DNA from 2 places in the Acidovorax sp. FG42 genome. Region 2 is predicted to be linked to the other one. Evidence: predicted binding sites of a transcription regulator. Region 2 holds the regulator's gene; the other holds the start of a gene.
What was found. Region 2 encodes FliA, which starts transcription of late flagellar genes. Its sites were predicted from a motif close to CTAAAGTTTNNNNNNNNNNNGCCGNTA; they were not measured.

Region 1 (3,404 bases), on a different contig from region 2:
CTGCGCAAACCGGGCCTCCCGGGTCGCATCGCGTTTGGCGGATGTGACCCAGTGCAGCATCACCTTGCGGTAGCTGGGAGGTGTGGATTCCTGAAAGTACCGCCACGCGGCTTTGTTGCGCTGGAATGCACGCTGCAGCGCCACCGGCAGCTCGGCCACCCCCGCCTGCTCGTGCGAGTAGATGGCCGACTTGTCGGCCTTGCGGTGCGCGAAAGCGGCCAGCCCCGCAGGCGTCATGCGGCCTGCCGCCTGCAACTGCTCCACCTTGGCGATGTTGACCGCACTCCAGATCGACGACGGCTTGCGCGGCGTGAAGCGAATCGAATAAGTGTGCTCGTCAATGCGCCGCCGGATGCCATCGATCCAGCCAAAGCACAGGGCTTCGTCCACCGACTCCGACCAGCCCATGCTGGGGCGGCCCGAGCCCACCTTGTGAAAACCCACCAGCAACTCCGGCGCGCTGGCCGCATGGCGCTCCAGCCACTGGCGGAATGCCTGGGGGGTGGCGAAGAAGGTAGGGGTGGTATGGGAGGCCATGGTGTTGCGAACGTCCTTCCTGAGTGCTGCCGGGCGGGCTCTTGCTGCTGTGCCGGTGGGTCGGCTAGGCCACCACGATGTCTTGGGCCAGCTCGGCGCAGGGCCCCAGGGGCAACACGCACAGTGTCACGCCGTCGAGCGTGAGCACCAACCCCAGTTGCCCGCCCACCTGAACCACCCCACCCACCGTGGCCGGTGCGCGCGAGGCACGCGGTGGTACGGATTGCACGGAGCGCTGCGTCGCCATCGCACTCACGGGCGGCTGGCGCAGCAGGGCCCACAGGGCCTGCGGGTCCCGTAGTTGCAAAGACTGCAGATAAAGGCGCAGCACCGCCGGGTCGCCGTCACTGGGTTCACCGCGTTCATCACAGTGGCGGGCCTGCGCTTCGGCTTGCCGCAGGCGCTGCAATGCGCGGCGCAATTGCTGGCGGCTGGCCGCTTCCGTCCGGCCGGTGGCCTGTGCCAGCTCGGCATGGCTGGCATCGAACACCGCATGCAGCAGCACTGCGGCGCCCTCCATGGGCGTGACGCACGCCGCCAGCCGCCGCAATGCGAGCGTGGCTTGCTGCGCCAGCGCGGCATCGGCCTCTGCCGAGGGCGCGACCGAACCGGCAACAGCGCCATGCGCAGTCTGCGTGGCTTCGGTCAGCCATTGGGCCATCCACTGGCGCCGCCGCAGGCGGTCGATGGCTAGGTTGCGCACCACCGTCAACAGCCACGCCTGGGCCGCATTGAGCGCCGGGGCCTGGGCCTCCAGCGCACGCACGTAGGCGTCCTGCACGGCGTCCTCGGCCTCGGCAGAACCCAGCAGGCGCGTAGCGGCGCGCAGCAGGGTACTGCGGTTGGCGTTCACCAGCGCCATCAGGTGTTCATCGTTCTGCATCGGAGCATGGTGCCACAGGCTGCGGCAAGCCGCACATCGGTAGACCATGGCTCGGATGGGTAGGCGGCATTCAGTTCAATCGCCCCCTTTGCGAGCGGTCCCGTCAACTTTCCCTGCGCCTTGCCGATAACCAGGGATGCAAGTTGCCAGCACCACCTCATCCCCCGTCAAACCTTCTTCCTCCAGCGGCAGCAGCGACATCGCCAAGCTGCAAAAGCAGCTGCGTGAACTGACGGAGGAACTCAAGGGCGTGGTCAGTTCCGACATGGACGCCAAGGCCAAACAAGAGAAGGCCAAGCTGCTGCAGGCGCAGATCCAGATGGTGCAAGCCCAGATTACGGCGATACAGCGCGCGCAACAGCAAGAGCAACAACTGTCCCAGGTGGCGAAGGCCGAAGAGGCGGCGGCCAATGCCGCGCAGCAAAAGAAGACCCAGGCGGCAAAGACTCCATCTGCTGGGCTGGGCAACAACGTCGATACCTACGCCTGAGCAGTAGGGCTTGGGGAGAAGGCTGCCAACCTGCAGCACACCGCCCCCGGCATGCGCCCGGCGCCGCATGGGACTGCGGCGTCCGCGACAAGCTCCACCCGCCATTGCATGGACAATCTCGGCATGTCTGGCGCACCTACTACTTCACACCCTTCTTCCGCCCGCCCCGTGCTGATCGCCGGGGGTGGCATAGGTGGCATGGCCACTGCCCTGACCCTGCACCAGATCGGCGTGCCCTGCATCGTCTTTGAAACGGTGCCGGAACTGCAGCCGCTGGGCGTGGGCATCAACCTGCAGCCCAACGCCGTGCGCGAACTGCACGACCTGGGGTTTGGCAACGACGTGCTGGACACCATTGGCCTGCAGGCACGCGAATGGGCGCTGGTGGGCCGCAACGGGAACGAGGTGTATGCCGAGCCGCGCGGCCTGGAGGCGGGCTACCACTGGCCGCAGTATTCGGTGCACCGGGGGCAGCTGCAGATGATGCTGTACCACGCTGTCAAAGCCCGCCTGGGCGACAACGCCGTGCAGCTGGGGCAACGTGTGGTGGGCTACCGGCAGGATGCGAATGGCGTCACCGCCATCGTCGAAACACGCGACGGCACGCAACGCGAAGTAGCGGGCTCGCTGCTGATTGCGGCCGACGGCCTGCACTCGGCCGTGCGGGCGCAAATGCACCCCACGCAGCCGCCCATCCAGTGGGGCGGAGCCATCATGTGGCGCGGCACCACGCCGGGGGTGCCGGTGCGCACAGGCGCGTCGTTTGTGGGCGTGGGCTCGCTGCAGCACCGGGTGGTGTTCTACCCCATCACGCCGCCCGACCCGGCCACGGGCCTGGCCACCATCAACTGGATTGCCGAGATCACGGTGGACAACCAGGGCGGCTGGCAGCAGGGCGACTGGAACCGGCGTGTGGCGCTGGAGGAGTTCGCTCACCACTTTGACGGCTGGAACTACAGCTGGCTGGACGTACCCGCCATGCTGCGCGGGGCCAAGGACATTTTTGAATACCCCATGATCGACCGCGACCCCGTGCCCACCTGGGTAGACGGCCGCGTGGCGCTGCTGGGCGATGCGGCGCATGTGATGTACCCCGTGGGCTCCAACGGGGCCAGTCAGGCCATCGTGGATGCGCGCGTGCTGGGCGCGCAGCTCATTGCGCATGGCGTGGGCCCGCAGGCGCTGCGCGCCTACGACGACAAGCTGTGCAAGGATATCTCTGCGCTGGTGCTGCGCAACCGGGGCTCTGGCCCCTTTGGCCTGCTGGGGCTGGTGGACGAGCGCTGCGGTGGGGTGTTCGACCACATCGACGACGTGCTGCCACGCGAGGAGCGCGAGGGCTTCATGGCCCGCTACAAGGCGGCGGCGGGTTTTGCGATCGAGACGCTGAATGCGGCGCCGCCCACCATTGCGCCGGGGCAGCGCGTGGCCGCAGGCTGAACAGTCCAAGGGGCGCAGTGCGGGCCAGTGGGTCCGCGTTGCAGCGCTGGCCTG
Region 2 (3,404 bases):
GCTCATGCCCAGTCGGCGGCGGACCCTGCGGCAGACCTGGGCCCGCTCACCCAGCGCTGGCTGGACGATGCTTTGGCTCGCAACCAGTCCTCCGCACTGCCGCTGCGCATGGAAGTGAGTGTTGGCTCACTGGATTCGCGCCTGCGGCTGGCGCCCTGCGCGCGCGTTGAACCTTATCTCCCTGTGGGTGCCCGCCTGTGGGGCCGTACACGCCTGGGGCTGCGCTGTGTGGAAGGCGCGACCGCATGGAATGTGTTTTTACCCGTCACCATCAAAGCGTTTGGGCCCGCCTGGGTGCTGACGAACAATGTGGCGCCGGGCGCAGTATTGACTGCCAACGACGCCACCGAGGCCGAGGTGGATTGGGCGGCCGATGCCTCCCCCGTTCTGGCCAACCCCGATCTCTGGGTGGGTCAGACCGCCGCTCGCCAGCTCGTGGCGGGTCAGGCGGTGCGCCAGGCCATGGTGCGGGCCCCGCTGCTGTTCAAGGCGGGTGCGCAGGTCAAGGTGGTGGCCCAGGGGCCCGGCTATGCAGTCAGCTCGGCGGGACAGGCGTTGACGGCGGGCTCGGCTGGACAGACTGTGCGCGTACGCATGGAGAATGGGCGTATCGTGAGCGGAACTGTGAACGATTCTGGGACGGTGGACGTCACTCTGTGATGACGCACCGGTAATAAATGGCTAAAGTCCGGGCCAAATGGGTCGAAAACATTGCTACTGATGCCCCACATCCAACGGGGTGGTGGAGAGAGCGATGAAGATAGGTCAAACACCGGAACTGCCGGGCGGGTTGCCGCCGACGGGGCTTGCCAAGCAAGCCAAGGCTCCCGCCAGCGCTGCGGAAGGAGCCACGAAAGACGCACTGGTTGCGTCATCCGCCGGTGTGCCCGTCACTGTGTCCACCGCAGCCCGTGCGCTCAGCCCTACCACCCGCAGCACGGCAGATTTTGACGCAGGGAAGGTCAAGGCTGTGCGCGCTGCCATCGAGAAGGGTGAATTTTCGGTCGACGCGGAAGCCATTGCCGACAAATTGTTGTCCAACGCCCAGGAGATCCTGTCCCGCTCGCGGGGCTGATCGGCGTTTTGTTAGAGGGCGCAATCCGTCGCACAATGCGCCATGACTCTGGAAGAATCTCTCTCAGCTGTTGAACAGCGGATCGAACAAGTCTCCGCCGCACTTCTCGCGGCAGATCCTACCTCCCTGGAAAAACACAGTACGGCCTTGCGCGATGCAGCGGCCGACTTTTCGCGTGCGCTCGAACAAGCCGCCGCGCGTGGCATGCCGCTACCGGCTTCGCTGCAGAAGCGTGCGGATGCCATCCGCACCATGCTGACTTTGCACCGTGACAGCCTGGCCCGGTTGGCCGCCGTCACCGACCGCCAGGCCGCGGGCTTGTTGCCTCCGTCCAATGCAGCTTCTACCTACGGGGATGGCCTGGGCGCGCGCGGAGCTGCGCCAGGCGTGGCGCGCATTTACCGCTCTGCGGGCTGAGCACCAAAGACTTTTCTGAGGGAGGGTCGGGCCGGGGTGCAAGAGGTGCCCGCCCGCGCAGCCATCCAAACTGTTGGCCCCGCAATGCCTTGTGTTGCCCGGCTCGTGGCCTGACGCGCGGGCTCAGTGTGCGCGCATCTTGGCACGCAGGCGGGCAATCGACTGGCTGTGCAACTGGCACACCCGAGACTCGGTCACACCCAGCACGGCTGCAATTTCCTTGAGGTTCATGTCATGTTCGTAGTACATGCCCATGATGTGCTGCTCGCGCTCCGGCAGGGTCTTGATGGCGTTGACCAGTGATGTCTTGAGCCGCTGATCGCGCAGCAATTCCACCGGGTCGGCCGCGCTGTCGGCGACGTGGCGGTCCAGAAACCCGTCCTCGTCGTCGTTGCCATGCGTCATGTCTTCCAGGTACACCAGCTGGGTACCGCGCACCTTGCCCAGCAGGTTCTGGTAGTCCGCCAGGCTCATGCCCATTTCGCCGGCTATTTCAGACTCCAGCGGGCTGCGGCCCAGCTTTTGTTCCAGCCGGTGCACGGCGTGCTCGATGTCTTTCTGGCTCTTGCGCGAGCTGCGGCTCATCCAGTCACCCTCACGCAGCTCGTCGAGCATGGCGCCCCGGATGCGCTGGGTGGCAAAGGTTTCAAACTGCACGCCCTGTGCCACTTCGTAGCGCGACAGGGCTTCGGCCAGCCCCATCATGCCGACCTGGATCAAGTCATCCAGTTCGACATTGGGAGGCAGCTTGGCGATCATGTGGTGCGCAATCCTCCGCACCAGCGGTACATGCTGGCGGATCATGGCATCGCGATCAAGCTGGCCTTTGGCGGTGTACATAGAGAGGGTGTTATGCACTGGTAGGGCGGGTATGCGATCTTGTTCTGGAGCCGCTTGGGGGTGCCATCGCCCGAACTTCATCCGCCTCGCGGGGCTGGCGACTGGCCAGACCGTTGGGGGCAGTGCGGGTCAACGTGGGTACGTAGAGATGCATCACAGGCTCTGGTCAGTGGCTCCGGACAAAATGCGCAGGCATGCCTGTCAAGTTGCTGGGTGTCAGCGCAGCCAGCGCTCCGTTCATGGTGCCCGCATTTTCCAGCAGTTGCAAGGCCAGACGCTGAAGATCCTGGGGGTTCTGCGTGGCAATGGTGGTGGTGCGAATGGGGCCGCCCAGATGGCGTTCGGCGCAGGCCTGCAGGGTCATCAACTGGGACTGGGCCTTGCGGCGTTCGGAGGCCGTGTTGCTGTGCAGCAAGGCAGCCACCATACAGGGCAAGCCCGTGTGCAGCGCGATCTGCTTGAGGCTTTTGTAGCTCGTCATCACCCCCGCTGCGCCGCTGCCCATGACCACCAGCGGCACCGTGGCCGTGTGGGTGAGCAGGGGCCCCAGTGTGGACGCCGGTGCGTGAATCACCATCAGGCCGTAGGTCCTGAAGTAGGGCAACAGGCTTTCCATGGGTGATCGGGCGGTGTCACCGGCCTTGCGGCTCAGGTGCTGCAGCCCCTTGGCCGCCGGAATCACGGCGAGCGAAGACGCCGTGGCGCCCAGGTTCAGGCTGGCACCGTCATTCCATGTCGCGTGTTGCAGCAGGTGCAGCAGCCCGGGGCTGTCGTCGGACTCCTGCGCTGTACCGTCGAGCACCACCACCGGGTAGCCCAGCCGCTGCAGGCTGGCGCAGATTTGCCACAGCGTTTCGAGGCCATTCGCCGTGTTGCCCTGGCTGGCGACGGCCAGCAGCCGCAGCTCGGCCTGCGGGGTGAGGCTGTGCAGGCTGGCCGCCTGATGAAAACCCAGATCAAGCATCGACCAGCCCCCCCTCCGTCACGGTGTCGGGAGAGTGCGAGAAAAAGAAGTTCAGGTCCGTCGCCTTGGGGTCGAAGGCCGACTTGGCGGGCGACCGCATGGATGCGC

Region 1: the regulator FliA is predicted to act here: its motif matches at 1,523-1,549, upstream of ACODSM_RS02305 (FlxA-like family protein).

Annotation. Positions count from the first base shown of each region.
Region 1 is NZ_JBMDJM010000001.1:493,602-497,005, reverse strand. It holds gene ACODSM_RS02315 (YdeI/OmpD-associated family protein) at 1-537, opposite strand, end outside; gene ACODSM_RS02310 (sigma-70 family RNA polymerase sigma factor) at 602-1,420, opposite strand; gene ACODSM_RS02305 (FlxA-like family protein) at 1,557-1,910, shown strand; gene ACODSM_RS02300 (flavin-dependent oxidoreductase) at 2,034-3,350, shown strand.
Region 2 is NZ_JBMDJM010000004.1:212,792-216,195, forward strand. It holds gene flgA (flagellar basal body P-ring formation chaperone FlgA) at 1-660, shown strand, start outside; gene flgM (flagellar biosynthesis anti-sigma factor FlgM) at 755-1,075, shown strand; gene ACODSM_RS06885 (hypothetical protein) at 1,118-1,492, shown strand; gene ACODSM_RS06890 (RNA polymerase sigma factor FliA) at 1,616-2,332, opposite strand; gene ACODSM_RS06895 (hypothetical protein) at 2,499-3,296, opposite strand; gene flhF (flagellar biosynthesis GTPase FlhF) at 3,289-3,404, opposite strand, start outside.